DNA from 3 places in the Photobacterium sp. GB-50 genome. Region 3 is predicted to be linked to each of the others. Evidence: predicted binding sites of a transcription regulator. Region 3 holds the regulator's gene; each other region holds the start of a gene.
What was found. Region 3 encodes PurR, which represses purine synthesis genes. Its sites were predicted from a motif close to TNANGNAAACGTTTNCNTNA; they were not measured.
Positions count from the first base shown of each region.

Region 1 (6,212 bases), on a different contig from region 3:
TTAGTCGTTTGGGGCGGTGTCTTTGGTGGTGTGATCGGCATTATCTCAGCATTTATCGCTGCATAACTTTTTCTCTCCCTGTGAATTAGCGCCTTAGTTAAGTTACTCCAACTTTACTAAGGCTTTTTTATCTCTTTTTCTCCCCATCAACGCTCTAACACACTTAACAGATAAATACTCCGTTTCGTTGTTTATTTATCCGAACAAACATAAAGTACATGCTAGAATTGTGATATTGGTTGAAATTTATGACCATATAATGATAAACACAACTGTATATAAACCCAGTTGGAACTTTCTTCTTGGCAAACTTTTCTACTCACTTTAGTGTTGCAGCCGTTGCTAGTGGTTTAACGGCCACCGCCTTCTTATCGGCTGATCATATTTCGCCTTCGGCGGCAATTTGGATGACATTTCTTGGCACTATTGGTGGCCTATTACCTGACATAGATTCAGATCATTCAACATCGATGAAAGCCTTGTTTAATATCTTGGCTGGTTTTTGCTGCTTCATTTTAATTAGTCATATTTATACTCAAGTGACGATGCTTGAGTTACTACTCTATAGCGCAGCACTGTTTATTACTATCCGCTATATGGGAAAAGCGGTTTTTGAACGCCGTACTGTCCACCGTGGTTGCTGCCATTCAATTGCGTTTGTTCTGCTCATTGCCCTATGTTGCGTTCATGTAAGCTCTATCATTGGACATACCGCCGAAACCAGCTGGCTAGCAGGTAGCTTTGTTCTTTTTGGTGGTTTTGTTCACTTGTTGTTAGATGAAATTTATAGTGTTGATCTTTCCAACCAACGTCTAAAAAAGTCATTTGGAACAGCATTAAAACCCTTTTCCGTTAGGAACCCTCTCATTAGCTTGGCGCAAATAGTGGCAATTGTTTTACTTTTTGCGACCGCACCGTCTTATCATAAGACATTGCATATTTTAACCAATTGGCATCACTTTCGGTTTAGTCCCGTATGGCTAAACTGGACTGATATTCAAGTATGGGTAACCCACTTCATCCATCAAACACCACAAAAATTAAGCAGTATCCACCAGCTATTTTAAACATAGCCAAGGCGATAAACATTCCAATGTCTATCGCCTTTTTTGTTTTAATCAAACCAAAGGCAAACGTTTGCTATTTTACTGGCAGTGACTTACTTAACCTTGTATTATGCGATTACGATGATTGATAACGATGTGATTTTATTCATGTCATTATCCTTCTGCATTTCTGCGTAATCTTTGAATAGGACTTTCACGATGAGCCTTGCCGATCAAGTTTTAGCTGTTAATGATGATCTCCCTATCCGTACTGATAAACCCGTTCATAGCGGTAAGGTACGCTCTGTTTACTGGCTTACAGAAGCTGACAGTCAACGTTTGATTAAAGAAAAAGGCTATAACGTTCAACCCGACGCACCGCTCGCTATTATGGTGATCAGCGACCGTATTTCTGCTTTTGATTGTATCTGGCACGGTGAAGGAGGGCTTAAAGGAGTCCCAGGGAAAGGTGCTGCGTTAAATGCGATATCTAATCACTGGTTTCAATTATTTAAAGATAATGGATTAGCGGATAGCCATATCCTTGATATCCCCCACCCTTTTGTTTGGATTGTACAAAAAGCAAAACCTGTGATGGTTGAAGCTATTTGTCGCCAATACATTACAGGTTCAATGTGGCGTGCATACAGCAAAGGTGAACGTCATTTCTGCGGTATAGAATTACCAGAAGGGCTAGAAAAAGATCAAAAGCTCCCTGAACTACTCATGACACCATCAACCAAAGGGATTCTAAAAGGCATTCCGAATGTTCCTGAAGCAGATGATGTCAATGTCACTCGTGATGATCTCGTCAATAATTTCGCTGCATTCAACTTCCGCAATACTGATGACATTACCCAGTATGAAAAGTTATTGGCAGAAGGATTTAATGTTATCAGTAATGCACTCGCAAATATTGATCAAATCTTTGTTGATACCAAATTTGAGTTTGGCTATGTAACAGATGCTAGTGGTAACGAAAAACTGATTTATATGGATGAGGTGGGAACACCCGATTCTTCTCGTATCTGGGATGGCGCAGCTTACCGCGACGGTCAAATCGTCGAAAACTCAAAAGAAGATTTTCGCCAAGTACTACTTAACACTTTTCCAGAGCCCGATATTTTATTAAATAAAGATCGCATGGAAGAACGCTTTGCTCTTGCTCGTGACAACGAGTTACCACAAGAAGTACTCATGCAAATATCGCGTGTTTATACGGGTATTGCCGAAAAAATCACCGGAAAAAAGATCACATTAAGCAAAAACCCTAAAGCTGAAATTATTAATATTTTACGTAATCACTATCAGCTTATTGATTAAAGCTTAAGCGCTGTAATTATCAATAAAAAAATAGGCATTCATATAATGCCTATTTTTTCATCAGTAATGTTATTCATGCTATTCATATTTTAAGCAGCAATTAATTGCTATAACACAATTACACCTACACATTCAAATAACGATTAATACAACTTTACTTTTATTTTATTACAATCAAACAACCAATAATACAATCGCGAATAATCCCCCCTCCTTCAAATTAAAACATACTGTCATAAATTTTAACTTTTCTACTTATTATGTCTTTTATTATTACAGTATAGGGTCAAAATCAAAAAACACTGTAAAACATAGGGTTAACTCTAAAGTATTAATTGAACTGCATGTAGTGGTTAATTTATGATCGCAATATAAATAGATTTAATAAAAATATTTATAACTACTCATTTTTACAAATTAGGAGGTTGTATGAGCAGTGCGACTGATCAAGAAACCAAGCAAACTCGTAGCCGAGAATGGAAGATGTTCATTTTTATCGTCGTCTTTTTATTTCCAATTCTCAGCGTCATTTTTGTCGGGGGCTACGGCTTTACCGTTTGGATGCTTCAACTCTTCGTATTTGGTCCACCAGGACATGGCGGTTAATCCCTAATTAATCACCGTTAGCATCATATAAGAGAATCTATAATGAAATCATTTTTGCTTAAAGCTTGGCAGACCCTATCACGTCCAAGCGTTCATATTAGCCTAGGTGTACTAACCCTTGGTGGCTTTATTGCTGGCGTTATTTTCTGGGGTGGTTTTAATACTGCACTAGAAGCAACCAATACCGAAGAGTTCTGTGTTAGTTGCCACGCTGACAACGTTGCACCTGAATACGCCAACACTATTCATGACAAAAACCGTTCTGGTGTTCGTGCAACTTGTCCTGACTGTCACGTTCCACACGACTGGACAGATAAAATCGCGCGTAAAATTCAAGCAAGTAAAGAAGTCTTCGCCCACGTAGCTGGCTTCATTGATACTCCTGAAAAATTTGAAGACCGCCGCATTGTACTGGCTCAACATGAGTGGGAACGCTTTAAAGCGAATGGCTCTCAAGAATGTCGAGACTGTCATGACTATAAAGGAATGGACTTCACCAAGATGTCTCCTGTTGCTCGCGTTCAAATGAAGAATGCAGCAGAGCGTGATCAAAGCTGTGTCGACTGTCACAAAGGTATTGCTCACCACTTACCGAAAGATATGGATACCAGTGGTGGCATGATATCTGAGTTAGTACAGCTATCTCACGATACTAAGTACAACAAAGGCGAAGAAGTATATAGCGTGCGTTTCCTTCCTGTTTATGAAGATAAAGACATGAAGGTAGAAGCTGGCCTATTAAACCCTGCTTCAGGCGTAAAAGTGATCGATGAAACTGACAATGCAGTTGAAGTTGAAATTGCAGGTTGGCGTAAAGACAAGGGCTATGGCCGAGTGATTCAAGAAGACTTCGGTATGAATATTCCTGTTGCATCGCTCCTAAAAGAATCTGCACAAAACGACAATGTTGTTGATAAATATGAAGAGAAAGTTGACGACCTAACAGGTCTTCCTTGGCAACGTGTAACAGCAAAAGTCTGGATGCCAAAAGACTCGCTTGTTAATGACATCACGCCAGTTTGGGAAAAAGCGAAATCAGCTTACACCACTAACTGTTCAGTTTGTCACACTCAACCTGCTGAAAGCCACTTCGATGCCAATACTTGGCCTGGAATGTTCAACGGTATGTTAGCGTTCGTTAACTTTGACCGTGATAGTGAAGCCGTGGTGCGTAAATACCTTCAGAAACACTCTTCTGATTTTTCTGACGCACAACACTAAGTATTGATGGAGTTAAAATAAATATGTCTGTATCAAGAAGAAGTTTTCTTAAAGGCCTTGCAACAACAAGTGCTGCTTCTGTTATCGGTCCTAGCCTACTCGCATCATCAAAGGTGTTTGCAGACGATCAAATTGGTCAAGGTACATGGCGTTACTCCGGCTCACACTGGGGCGCATTCCGCGCCCACATCTATGCCGGTAAAGTACAAGAAATAGAAGCGATTGAAATAGATAAAAACCCAACCGAGATGCTAAAAGGCATTAAGGGCGTAATCTACAACCCATCGCGTGTACGCTACCCTATGGTGCGTTTAGATTGGCTTAAGAAACACAAATTTAGTGGTGAGACTCGCGGTAATAACCGTTTCATCCGTGTTACATGGGATGAAGCATTAGATTTGTTCTATCGTGAACTGGAACGTATTCAAAAAGATTATGGTCCATGGGCGTTACATGCTGGTCAAACTGGCTGGCGTCAAACGGGTCAGTTCCACAGTTGTACCAGCCACATGCAACGTGCTGTGGGTATGCATGGTAACTACATCACCAAAGTAGGCGACTACTCAACAGGTGCAGGTCAAACCATCATGCCATACGTGCTTGGCTCAACAGAAGTTTACGCACAAGGTACTTCTTGGTCTGAAATCCTTGATCACAGTAAAAATGTGGTGCTATGGGCAAACGATCCGGTGAAAAACCTACAGGTTGGTTGGAACTGTGAAACCCACGAATCTTTCCCATATTTAGCTCAGCTAAAAGAGAAAGTTGATAACGGTGAGATCAATGTGATCTCTGTCGATCCAGTTAAGAACAAGACCCAACGTTACCTAAACAACAAACACCTATACATTAATCCGCAAACCGATGTGGCATTTATGTTAGGTGTGGCGCATACCCTGTACAACGAGAACCTTTACGATAAAGAGTTCATCAAGATGTACTGCCTTGGTTTCGATGAGTTCATTGGTTACGTAAAAGGCGAAACCAAAGACAAAGTGGAAAAAACGCCTGAATGGGCTGCTGAGATCTGTGGTGTGCCCGCCGATCAAATTAAAGACTTTGCCCGTATGCTGGTTAAAGAGCGTACACAAATTCTGTTTGGTTGGTGTATTCAACGTCAAGAGCACGGTGAGCAACCTTACTGGATGGGGGCAGTTATTGCCGCTATGGTTGGTCAAATTGGTCTACCTGGTGGTGGTATTTCGTATGGTCACCACTACTCTGGTATCGGTGTACCTTCAACGGGCTTTGCAGCACCAGGCGGCTTCCCTCGTAACGTCGATGAAGGTCAAAAGCCAAAGTGGGATAACAATGATTTTAACGGTTACAGCCGCACTATCCCTGTTGCACGTTTTGTTGACTGTATTTTAGAGCCGGGTAAAGAGATTAAGTACAACGGTTCAAAAGTTATTCTTCCTGATTACAAAATGATGGTGATCAGTGGTAACAACCCTTGGCATCACCACCAAGATCGTAACCGCATGAAGAAAGCGTTCCAGAAACTACAAACCGTTGTAACAATTGATTTTGCTTGGACTGCAACCTGTCGTTTCTCCGATATTGTACTGCCAGCATGTACCCAATTTGAACGAAATGATATTGACGTTATGGGCTCATACAGTGGTCGTGGTTTACTGGCTATGCATAAACTGGTTGACCCGCTTTACCAATCTAAAACTGACTTTGAGATCTTTACAGAGCTAACACGTCGCTTTGGTAAGAACAGCGAATACACTCGTGGCATGGATGAAATGCAATGGGTTCGCATGCTTTATAACGATTGTCGTAAAGCGAACAAAGGCAAGTTTGATATGCCTGAGTTTGATGTGTTCTGGCAACAAGGTTTCTTAGACTTTGGTACAGGTAAGCCTTGGGTACGTCATGCTGACTTCCGTCAAGATCCTGAAATTAACGCGCTAGGTACACCATCAGGCTTTATTGAAATCACAAGTCGTAAGATTGGCCGTTACAAATACGAACACTGTCAAGAACACCCAATGTGGTTTGAAAAAACAG
Region 1 covers NZ_PYNX01000002.1:423,362-429,573, reverse strand. The annotation lists gene C9J41_RS04580 (DUF445 domain-containing protein) at 1-66, shown strand, start outside; gene C9J41_RS04575 (metal-dependent hydrolase) at 303-1,067, shown strand; gene C9J41_RS04570 (phosphoribosylaminoimidazolesuccinocarboxamide synthase) at 1,266-2,369, shown strand; gene torE (trimethylamine N-oxide reductase system protein TorE) at 2,799-2,975, shown strand; gene torC (pentaheme c-type cytochrome TorC) at 3,018-4,196, shown strand; gene torA (trimethylamine-N-oxide reductase TorA) at 4,220-6,212, shown strand, end outside.
Region 1: a site for PurR is predicted at 1,126-1,145, ahead of C9J41_RS04570 (phosphoribosylaminoimidazolesuccinocarboxamide synthase). Genes of this name have one in related genera too.

Region 2 (6,212 bases), on a different contig from region 3:
TTGAGTGACTGGAACCAAGCTGCAGGCACTTCGAAACTACCAATCATACGGTTTGTGTATTCTTGAGAATAGATATTCATTAAGCCACCAGCTTGTTCAAAGCCTGCCCAGAATACGATAACAAAAGTACACATCACCATAATTACTTTCAGGCGATCACGTTCAATTTTGGTTAGAGGCTCTTTTTTACCGCTTGCGTTGTTTGCTGCATCACGAACCGCAGCTGGAACAGTACCAATATCACCTAGGTAACGTTGTGCGAAAAAAAGTTGGATCAATAGGCTGAGGAGCATACCGAAACCTGCACATAAGAAGCCTGCTTTCCAACCATAAATGGCAGAAGCTGTACCTGCAATAACACCCGCAAGTAATGAACCTATGTTGATACCCATATAGAAAATAGTAAACGCACCATCACGACGGTTATCGCCTTCTTTGTAGAGATCACCGACCATGGTTGAGATGTTTGGCTTAAATAAACCATTACCAATGATCAGGAAAGTAAGGCCTAAATAGAAAGCGTTTACAGCATGAGGATCAACGACACTGTGAGGGAGTGCGAGAGTAAATTGACCAATAGCCATTAATACGCCGCCAATAATAATTGATCGACGTTGACCTAAGTAGTTATCCGCAATCCATCCACCAATTAAAGGTGTGAAGTAGACCAGACCGGTGTAAATACCATATAGGCTTAATGCTTCTTGAGTACTCCAGCCTAAGCCGCCATCAATTGTTTTATCTGTTAAGTACAAAACTAAAATAGCGCGCATGGCGTAGTAGGAGAAACGCTCCCATAGCTCAGTTCCAAATAACAGGAACAAGCCTTTTGGGTGGCCCAATAAGGTACCACTACTATTATGACTCATAGGATTCTCTATATTATTGTGCTGGTGTGTTTGCTTATACCGGTAGTTTTATAAAGCACAATATATACGACTGCAAGTTTTTACATTTAAAGAACAAATGATAAACATTTCAACCTATTGAAAAATAAATGGTTGTGGTTTTTTCAGCCAAAATTGAAAAGTTAATTTTAAGTATGGTAATGATGATTTTATTTTTATGATTGTTAATTGCTTGGGTTTATATTTTGTTTTTTGGTTTTTCTGTGGTTCTTTTGTCTGTCTATTTGGGTTGTTCATGAATGTTACAAGTTTTGGCTGTGAAATTACTGTAAAAGTGGTGACTGTCTTGGTTTCCATCAATGAGTTGAGCAACAATAAGATCTTAAAAAATGCTTTTATCTCTAATTAGCCGCAATATAAAAAGTAGCTATTTATGTATATAATAGTGATGAATTTTAATGTTTAGGATTGATGATGAAAGATTGGTATTTGCTTTATTGTAAGCGCAGTGAACAAGAGCGTGCAGTGATCAATCTGGATCGTCAAGGTGTGGATTGCTACTACCCTCAGGTAACAGTAAAAAAAGTGAGCCGAGGTAAACGCATAGAGTCAATCGAACCATTATTTCCAAGTTATGTTTTTGTTCAATTTGACCCTGAAACGGTAAGTTATACGTCGGTGCGTTCAACGCGGGGGGTGGCTGACTTTATTCGCTGCGGCGCAATGCCACAAAAAGTACGTGAAGAACTTATCTATAACTTAATGATGAATGAAGATAGTGAAGAGCATCAACGTTTGTTGTCTATGCTCCCTCAGCCCGGTGAAAAATTAAAGTTAGAGCAAGGTAAGTTTCAAGGCCTTGAAGCTATTTACCAAGAGCCTGATGGTGAGAAACGCTCATTTATGTTGATTAACTTGTTAGGTAAGCCTGTGAAAGTAAGTGTTGAGAATACTGATTTACTTAAAAAATAATCATTTTTCTCTATAAGTTAGAGCTCTCTTTTGCTTATTTTAAAGCCATCGAATACGATGTTTACAAATACAATATACTGGAAAAAAAATTGAATACTTCATTAGTGCGTAAAGCTGTTATTCCTGTTGCTGGTCTGGGGACTCGAATGTTACCTGCAACTAAAGCTATTCCAAAAGAGATGCTTCCAATTGTCGATAAGCCGCTTATTCAGCATGTAGTGAATGAGTGTGTTGCTGCGGGAATTAAAGAAATTATTTTAGTGACGCATTCTTCAAAAAATTCGATTGAGAACCACTTTGACACTTCTTTTGAATTAGAAGCGACATTAGAAGCGCGCGTGAAACGCCAGCTACTTGAAGAAGTACAAGCGATTTGTCCCCCTGATGTGACCATTATGCATGTACGTCAAGGGCAAGCTAAAGGTTTAGGTCATGCAGTACTATGTGCACATCCCCTTGTTGGTGATGCACCTTTTGCTGTTGTTTTACCTGACGTGATTTTGGATGATGCTGCGAGCGATTTACGTTGCGATAATATGGCAGCCATGGTGAAAATGTTCAACGAGACTAAAGTGAGTCAGGTGATGGTTGAACCTGTTCCTATGTCTGAAGTGTCAAACTATGGTGTTGCGGATATTAATGGTGTGGAATTACATGCTGGCGAATCTGCACCGATGACAAAGGTTGTTGAGAAGCCTTCAGTTGAAGACGCGCCTTCTAATTTAGCTATTGTCGGTCGTTACATACTTCCAGCGGAAATTTGGGCATTATTAGCCCGTACGCCTGTTGGCGCGGGTGATGAAATTCAATTGACCGATGCTATCGATATGCTAATGCAATCTCAACAAGTGAATGCATTTCATATGTCAGGCGTAAGCCATGATTGTGGTAGTAAAATTGGTTACATGAAAGCGTTTGTTGAGTACGGTTTGCGCCATAATCAATTTGGTGAAGAATTTACAGCGTATGTCAAACAACTAGCTAAAAGCTTATAGTCGACGCCATAAATTGTATAATCAAAAGAAAAAGCGATGGTGTTCCATCGCTTTTTTTATTTATTCTATTTGTTAATAAGAAGAGGACTGCTAATTTAAAATAGCATTGTTTTGGAGAATAAAAGAGCAATAGGTATCACTCTTTTTATTACCAATTATTCGCCGTGAAACTGCTCGCAAGCTAACATAGTATTTTCTATTAATGTTGCGACTGTCATTGGGCCGACACCGCCAGGGACTGGAGTGATATGTTTTGCTCTTTGGTTGGCAATATCAAATTCAACATCACCACATAATTTACCATTATCTAATCGGTTAATACCCACATCAATGACGGTAGCCCCTTCTTTAATCCAAGCGCCAGGAATAAAGTTAGGTTTACCTACAGCGACGACAAGGATATCTGCACGACGAACATGGCTCTCAAGATCTTGAGTAAAACGGTGACAAGTTGTTGTTGTAGCCCCTGCTAATAATAATTCGAGTGTCATCGGGCGACCTACAATATTAGAAGCGCCAACAATAATCGCTTCTTTCCCTCGTACCGGAATATTGTAACGTTCTAAGAGAGTCATAATACCTTTAGGGGTACAAGAGCGTAGTTTTGGGATACGTTGACTTAAGCGTCCGACATTGTATGGATGGAAGCCATCAACATCTTTTTCAGGATCAATACGCTCTAAAATTCGTGTGCTATCCATACCAGCTGGTAATGGAAGTTGGACTAAAATGCCATCAATCGTTGGATCGAGATTTAATTCGTCAATAAGAAGTAATAACTCTTCTTCTGAGGCTGTTGGTGGTAGATCGAATGATTTAGAGACAAAGCCGACTTCTTCACAGGCTTTTCGCTTACTACCGACATAAATTTGAGAAGCAGGATCTTGACCTACGAGCACAACAGCTAAGCCGGGTGCACGAAGACCAGCATCTTTACGAGCTTTCACTCTAGCGGCAACTTCCTGTCGAACTGTTTGGGATATTAATTTCCCATCAATAATTTGGGCGGTCATGGTAATCCTTTTTATATAGGCTAAGCATGTGGACGCTATTATTGTGTCAGAAAATGATTACTTTAGCTATAACGCAAACGTTTGCTTTTTGTTTGTTTAATAATGGCGAACAATCTTAAGTGTTTATCGTTGAAGGGAATAGGTATCTACAATTGCACTGAAAAAACTGAAAATAAAACAGATTGCTTTAACTTTAATCGCTTGGCGGTTTAAATCATGAAATTTAAAGTAAACGTATTGACCTAAATGATTAGCAACGTATAATCCTGCCTCGTAACGCCATGTTACACAATGATGCGCCCTTAGCTCAGCTGGATAGAGCACGTCCCTTCTAAGGATGTGGTCGCAGGTTCGAATCCTGCAGGGCGTGCCATTCTCTCTTCTTTATATATAAGATCCAAAATCTAATTCATTTCTAAGCTTTTTTAATACAAAAATCACTCTGTAGTTAGTCTTATAACGGCATAAAAAATGCTTTCTCTGTTACGTCATATTTGCGTTAATTCGACTGTTTTTCCAACATTTGAACCCAAAAAACGCAGAGATCTATGATTATTTTCTCCTTACCCCTTGAAATGTTCGTTATAGACCCTATCTTGTGTTTCAGTTGTAGAGCTAGATAGCAGTTTAGTCTATCTCACCTCGACGCCACCTAAGTGTGTCGTTATAATAACGCGCTTTAATTTCTAAGTTGGATGAGTATATCTGACAGTTTAGAAATAAAGTAAAAGAATTGAGGCGTTATGGTTTTCGAGCCGTAACACGAAAAGGATGCCACCGTCAGTAAATGGCTGTTCGGCAACATCACTCAGAAAGCTGAGTAAGTTTTGAGGTTAAATATAATGCAAGTTACCGTTGAAACCACTGAAGGCCTAGAACGCCAACTAACAATCACTGTTCCTGCTGCAAACATCGAAGATGCAGTAACAGCTGAACTAAAGAAAATTGCTAAAACTCGTCGTTTCGACGGTTTCCGCCCTGGTAAAGCACCAATTAAGATGGTTGCTAAAATGTTTGGCGCATCAGTACGTCAAGACATCCTAGGTGAAGTAATGCACCGTCACTTTATCGAAGCTATCGTTAAAGAGAAAATCAATCCAGCAGGCGCGCCAACATTTACTCCAGTAGAAGTTGCTGAAGGTAAAGACCTAGTATTCAAAGCGACTTTCGAAGTATTTCCTGAGATCGCACTTCAAGGTCTAGATAAAGTTGTTGTTGAGAAGCCAGTTGTTGAAGTAACTGAAGCTGACGTTGATACAATGCTTGATACTCTACGTAAGCAACAAGCTACGTGGACTGAAGTAGATGCAGCCGCTGATGCAAACAGCCGTGTAACTATCGACTTCGTTGGTACTATCGACGGTGAAGAGTTCGAGGGCGGTAAAGCTGAAGGTTTCGCACTTGCTATGGGCCAAGGTCGTATGATCCCTGGTTTCGAAGAAGGCGTTGTAGGTAAAAAAGCGGGTGAAGAGTTTACTGTTGAAGTAACGTTCCCTGAAGAATACCACGCTGAAAACCTAAAAGGTAAAGCTGCAGCATTCGCTATTAAACTTCACAAAGTTGAAGCACAAGAGCTTCCTGAACTAACTGAAGAGTTCGTTGCTAAGTTCGGCGTTGAAGACGGTTCTGTTGACGGTCTTAAAGCTGAAGTTCGTAAGAACATGGAGCGTGAGCTTAAGCAAGCTGTTAAAGGTCGCATCAAAGATCAAGTTCTTAACGGTCTTGTTGAGCAAAACGACATCACAGTTCCTGCTGCACTTATCGATCAAGAAATCGAAGCACTACGTCAGCAAGCTGCACAACGTTTTGGCGGTGATGCTAAGAACATGCCTGAACTACCACGTGAGTTGTTCGAAGAGCAAGCTAAACGTCGTGTAGTTGTAGGTCTTCTAGTTGGTGAAGTGATCAAGTCAGAAGAGCTAAAAGCAGACGAAGAGCGCGTTAAAGCAATCATCGCTGAAATGGCTTCTGCATACGAAGATCCATCAGAAGTAGTTAAATACTACGAAACTAACGAACAGCTAATGAACAACATGCGTAATGTTGCTCTAGAAGAGCAAGCGATTGACGCACTTCTAGCTAAAGCACAGGTTTCTGATAAAGACGTTAGCTTCAACGAGCTAATGAATCCTGCTGCTTAATTTGCTGAAATTGATGTAGAGATTTGACATTATCTCAAGTCTTCTGCTAACAATGGTCCGTGTGAGTCATTTCATTCGGGCCATTTATTTTAGGGAAATAACGTTATGAGCTACCAAGAAAAAAACGCCATGTCACCAATTTTGGATGCGCTGGTACCTATGGTGGTCGAGCAGACTTCTCGTGGTGAGCGTTCTTATGATATCTATTCTCGTCTCTTAAAAGAGCGTGTGATTTTCTTAACT
Region 2 covers NZ_PYNX01000002.1:41,330-47,541, forward strand. The annotation lists gene C9J41_RS02910 (peptide MFS transporter) at 1-869, opposite strand, end outside; gene rfaH (transcription/translation regulatory transformer protein RfaH) at 1,323-1,820, shown strand; gene galU (UTP--glucose-1-phosphate uridylyltransferase GalU) at 1,910-2,815, shown strand; gene folD (bifunctional methylenetetrahydrofolate dehydrogenase/methenyltetrahydrofolate cyclohydrolase FolD) at 2,971-3,828, opposite strand; tRNA gene C9J41_RS02935 (tRNA-Arg) at 4,125-4,201, shown strand; gene tig (trigger factor) at 4,671-5,969, shown strand; gene clpP (ATP-dependent Clp endopeptidase proteolytic subunit ClpP) at 6,075-6,212, shown strand, end outside.
Region 2: a site for PurR is predicted at 3,898-3,917, ahead of folD (bifunctional methylenetetrahydrofolate dehydrogenase/methenyltetrahydrofolate cyclohydrolase FolD). Genes of this name have one in related genera too.

Region 3 (6,212 bases):
TCGACGTTGCTCAGGAATAACTGACCAATGTTGACCGCTAATTGCGCCTTCCAATGCCCAAAGCAATTCAATACTCAATGGACTTGTTTGTGATTCTTGAAGTGCTTTATATGCGCCAAGAGAGCCCACTGCTAGAAGTTGTTCAATAGTGTTTATGCCTGCTTTTTTAAGCATTCTTTCATTTGATAATCGTAGATTAGGTAAATCTTTAATTCGGTCAGGTACGCAACTCTCCTTTTCTTGCTTGTCTTTTTCTGCTGCATCCAGTGAATACCTACCTTGAGCTACAATCTTTGTGGGTTCATCCCACCATTGGTCGGGTATTGCATAGTGCTTGGTTACAACAGGGAAGCCACGTTTTTTATAAACATAGGGTTCCAAGCCAGCTTGTTTGAATTCCTTTTCAGTTTCAGCATTTGCACGTAAGTGAAGTTTATCGTTCACAACTAATGCAAACATTGTATCACCAGAAAAAATGCCAAAACCGCCAAACATCGACCGTGATTTTATTGAACCAAAATGGTCAAATAATTTTAATGAATCTTTTAATATTGGTTTATCCATGCTTCTACTCGGTGAAAAAATATGAGTGTCACCTAAACATTAAGAGCGAGGAAATAGATTAATTAATCTACACATTGATACTGTCAATATATTGTTAAGTTTGTGTCATAATATTGTCGGTTCAATAATAATCCTTCGGTAACCCCGCTACCTTGAATTATTAACATAATTTTTAGGCCGGTGGTTTTGCGTCTTAATCTTTCAATTAATTTGCCAGTTCGTGACTATATAAAGTTATATTAAATAATACTTTTAATATTAAATCTAAGCTCTCAAAAATGTGATATTGGTTCAGGTATTTGTTCTTAGCTTATTTTAATAAGCTTTATAATTATAAATACTCATGATTGTTTTTTATAAGTAAAAAAAAAGCCAACAAGGTTAACTTATCGGCTTTTCCTTAACATAGAAAGATAAATTTTATTAGTTGAGATCTTTAACCGATTTTCTCTCAACAAGTTTAGGCGTCATTTCAAAGGTTTGACGCTCATGATTCTTGTCTTTCACACGCTCTAGCAAGATTTCGATGGCCTTTTTACCTAAACGACGTTTAGGCTGGTGGATAGTTGTTAGCGGTGGCGCAAAGTAGGGCGCAAGGTCAATGTTATCGTAGCCAATGATTGAGATATCACCAGGAACACGCAGACCTGCCTGTTCAAAGGTACTGATCAGAGCCATAGCCATAATGTCGTTAAAGCAGAAGATAGCAGTAGGGCGATCTTCCATTGCGATAAACTTATGAGCAGCTTCAACGGCTGACTCACACTCAAAGTCACCGTCAAGTAGCCAATTAGCATTAACAGTGAGATCTGCTTCTTTCATCGCTTTACGGAAGCCCTTTAGGCGCTCTTGACAAGTAGACTTATCAACTTGTCCAGATAAACAGCCAATTTTCTTATGACCATTTTCAATAAGGTGCTTAGTCGCAATATAACCGCCGTTTTCAGCGTTATCTAGAATATTATCAGTATGTGGGCTTTCTGGGCCCCAGTCCATGATAACCATAGGAAGATCATTTTTACGCTCAAGTAAATCGAGCAGCATTTGATCCAGATCGCTGCACATAACCAATAGGCCATCAACACGCTTTTCAGAAAGCATACGCAAGTAATCACGTTGTTTTTCTAAGTTACCTTCGGTGTTACATAAGATCAGTGTGTAGCCTGCACCATAACAATATTCTTCAACACCATGCACAACTTCGGCAAAAAATGGGTTAGTCGATTTAGTGACTAACATGCCGATAGTACGTGTTGTATTACATTTTAAGCTTCGCGCTACTGCACTTGGGGCGTAGTTAAGTTCATCTACTGCAGCCAAAACTTTTTGTTGCGTTGCTTCTGCAACAAAGCGTGTTTTATTAATCACGTGCGACACTGTAGTAGTTGATACACCTGCCATACGTGCAACGTCTTTAATGGTTGCCATATTTATTCTTCTTATCATGGTCAGATTAGGATCTGACAAAGGTTTTTGATACCAAATTGATTAATTACGTAGTCTATGGCTTACGAGTTCACTCGCAGAGATGAAGATCCTTTAGTTATTAGCTACTTAATTATTCAATTTGATACCGAATTATAGGGTGTTGCAATTATCATGGATCATAAACAACTAAAGCCGCAGTAAAATGCGGCATTAGAAGATAGAAACTATTTTTACACTAATTACACATGTAATCGCTTGCGATCACATTTTACTGTGTGTTTTGCGTTGTGCAATCTTTCTATTCAACTTGATTGAATTAATTGATCATTAACCGTAAAAACTCGATGTTTGTCATGCTAATAGCTTCAATTTATTGTGTATATCTAGTCATTAATAGATAAAACGTTAAAAAACAGAATGATTGGCTGATAAAAGATAAGGAAAATCACCACTTGGATGAGTATGAACACTGACAGGCCAACCATATAAGGTATCTATTACTTCAGGAGTAAGAACTTGTGTTGGCGTGCCGTCGGCTTTTATTTCTCCTTCATTAAGGAAAATCATCCGATCAGTGTATTGGGCTGCAAGGTTTAAATCGTGCAATACCACAATTACAGCGGCGCCTTGTATAGCCATATTTTGGGCAATTTGTAAGGTGTGGTGCTGGTGGGCGAGATCGAGTGCTGAGGTGGGTTCATCTAACATCAAGATACATTTATCACCGGCTTTACTGAGTTGTGTTAAAACCCGGGCAAGGTGTACACGCTGTTTTTCACCCCCCGATAAGGTGGGGTAGAGACGTTTAGCTAAATTGTTAATATCAACGTATTGCATGCTTGATGCTGTTGCATCTTTCAGTTCAGGCGAAGTGAGCTGCAATGGAATTGCGCCTAGCTCGACAACTTCTTTCGCGGTAAAGGCAAACGATAATGCGCTATGTTGTGGAAGGACACCTAAGTGACATGCCAATTCTTCCCGAGCCCAATTATTAAGCGGTTGATCAAAGAAAGAAACCGTGCCTGATTTTGGCGTAATCTCACCACATAATACTTTTAACAGGGTACTTTTACCTGCACCGTTTGGCCCAAGTAATGCGGTGACTTCTCCTGCGTGAATATCAATATCAAGATGATTTAGCAGGACTTTATCACCGAATTGTAATGATAAGTCGCGAGCCTGAATAACACAGACTTTGTCGCTACTTGCTGTAAAATCGACCTTTGCTGAATGATTTAACGTCATGACATCTGACTCTTTTGATTAACTAATAAATAGATAAAGAAAGGCGCGCCTAACATGGCGGTGATGATCCCAACCGGCAGTTCTTGAGGCGAGAATGCGCTTCGAGCAATCATATCGGCAACCAAGAGGATTAATCCGCCAAGTAAAGCCGAAATTGGCAATAAGGTTTTATGATTTGGACCTGTTAGCATTCTCCCCACATGAGGAATAACCAAGCCAATAAAGCCAATCGGGCCACAAACGGCAACAGTCATACCCACTCCCGCAGCACATGTAATAATTAAATTACGTTTTAGTTTTTGGGTGTTAACCCCCATATGTCGAGCTTCAGCTTCGCCTAATAACAACGCGTTTAAATTACTGGTATGACGATAAAAATAGGTAAAGAGTAACCCGAATGTGCAATAGGCGAGAATAATGCCTGTCCATGTTGCACCAGCCAGTGAACCCATTGACCACAATGATAAATCACGTAAGGCTTGATCGTCGGCAACATAATTGAGTAACCCAAGCCCTGCGCCTGAAATTGCGGTTATCGCGACACCAGCGAGTAGCATGATCATCACCGATGTGCCGTTTTTATCTGTGCCTAAGCGATAAACTAAAACGGTGCTGATTGCGCCGCCAATAAAGGCAAAAATAGGCACAATAGCGAAGTTTAAAAGCTGAGGGAATGATGCGGTGAGAGGGGCAAATAAGACAATGGCCAATGCAGCACCTAAGCCTGCACCGCCCGTGATTCCGATGATCCCAGGATCTGCAAGCGGGTTGCGAAACAGTCCCTGTAGTACAGCGCCACATACAGCTAAAATTGCACCGATAGCAAAACAGAGAAGCGTACGTGGTAAACGAATTTGATGGATCACTAGGCTGACATGTTTAGCAAGTTCATGATCACCGGGTAATAGTGCTAACAAACTTTGTTTATAACTGATCGCCATAGGACCTATAACAATAGAAGAAAGCCCTGTAAAAATAAGTAAGGCGATACTTATTATATAAATATGATGGGCTGAGAAGCGTTTTGCATACATGTAACAACAACCTTACGCACGAATAAATAGGGAAGATAGAGGCGTAATTTAAGGATAAATAGCCTGATTAAGCTTTAAAGCTTCATTAACACTCTCGAGTCCTAAACCACCAATGAGCGCAGTACTTTTTATTGTGAGTAATGCATTATTTGTTGCAGCCGGTGTTGCGGCAATTAATGGCATTTGGGCAATTAGATCTTGCATGTTTTTGATCTTGCTAGCTGTACGTGTGCTCAACAAAATAATATCTGGTTGCATGGTAACAATTGCTTCACCAGATATAGGCTTGTAGTTACTGATTGATGTTGCAGCAGGGTTTTTAGCACCAGCAAGTGTAATGATGCTATCTGCAGTAGTATTACTTCCTGCAATGTTAATTGGGCGACCATCATGGATCATTAAGAACAAGACTTTTTTAGGAGTCTTAATATTGGCAGTTGCAGTATTAATTTTATCTAGCTGAACATTAAGCTTTTGTTTTAGCTTTTCAGCACGATCTTGATGATCAGTGAGTTTAGCAATCTGATCAATACGTGTAAGCAAATCTTTGACGGTTTCCCCTGAGTTAACAATATCAACTTCAACACCTGATTGCTCAAGTAGGTTAAGTGTACTTTGTGGCCCCATTTCATTAGAACCAACAAGGTGAGTCGGGGATAAAGACATTAAGTTCTCAGCTGAAAGCTGGCGGTGATAACCCACTTTAGGAGTTGATTTATCCACTAATCCTTTACTTGTTAGATCAACGGCGACGACTTGATCAGTAGCATCTAAGGCGTTAATGATTTGAGTAACTGAAGCACCAGCACTGATGATTTTATTTTTCTCAGTTGCTGAGTCCGTACTTGCTTGCGCGTAGCTACTAAGTCCTAACACCAGCGTCAATAAAGAGGTTTTTAATAGAGAGAGTTTATGCATTGTTTGATTCTTCCATAAGTAGCTGAGTCGCTTTGATATTATTTTCTTGCAAGAAGGCGAGTAATTTGAGCATTTGTTCAACAGAGGCTGCTTTATCTGCACCAATCACAACAGGTTTCGTTGGGTTAGTTTTCACTTCTTGTAACAAGGCTGTTTTGAAGTCATCCCATTGATTGATTTTTTTACCTTGCAGTGCCCAATAAGGTGCTTCTGATACTAAATTAATAGCAATAGGATCGGCTTGGGTTGTCTGTAATGTTTTGGTTGCTGTTTGTGGTAAATCGACATCGAGGGCTTTAATTTTCACTGTGGCTGTTAACAGTAAAAACACCATGACAATAAAAATAATATCCAGTAATGGAGTCAGGTCTGGATTCATTTCCTCAGTTTGGAAAACGCTACTGTTGGCTTTGATCATGATGCAGTCCCATTAACGGCAGGGTTTTGTTCGCAGGTATCACAGGCTGATGTTTTCCCGTTTTCAGCGTCAACATTCATTCCTTCAAGCCAAAGATTACAACGGTTTAAACTGTGTTCTAGTTTAGCCGTAACATTATCAGCCCATAGCCCAAGTAGTTGTGCACCAGTAATGGCAGGAAGTGCGATGATCAAACCAGCAGCTGTTGTTCGCATAGCAAGACCAAGACCGTCAGCAAGATCGCTGGGAGTCACAGAGCCTGTTGAATGGGAAATACCGGTAAACATATCAATTAAGCCAAGCACTGTACCGAGTAAACCAAGTAACGGACTAATAACACCAATCAGACTTAATAAGCGTAAACCTGAACGTAATTCAGTGCGTTTTTGTATTAACCAAATAGCGGCAGCATCTTCACGTAATGGTTTAGTGAAATGGCGATGCGCAATTAACATCGCAATTCCTTTATAAAGCAAAGGGCGTTGCTGTTTTAGCTCCTCGGTTAAATTATCTAGTGCGTGTTCGTCGTGACGGTTTTGTTGAGCAAGGAGTGCTGTAACTTTTGTTTTGCCTACACCGGTACATAACAAAACTTGAATAAGACG
Region 3 covers NZ_PYNX01000017.1:12,039-18,250, forward strand. The annotation lists gene C9J41_RS16935 (TfoX/Sxy family DNA transformation protein) at 1-564, opposite strand, end outside; cyclic di-GMP riboswitch class I at 699-789, opposite strand; gene purR (HTH-type transcriptional repressor PurR) at 988-1,992, opposite strand; gene C9J41_RS16945 (heme ABC transporter ATP-binding protein) at 2,398-3,237, opposite strand; gene C9J41_RS16950 (iron ABC transporter permease) at 3,234-4,271, opposite strand; gene C9J41_RS16955 (hemin ABC transporter substrate-binding protein) at 4,320-5,189, opposite strand; gene C9J41_RS16960 (biopolymer transporter ExbD) at 5,182-5,607, opposite strand; gene C9J41_RS16965 (MotA/TolQ/ExbB proton channel family protein) at 5,604-6,212, opposite strand, start outside.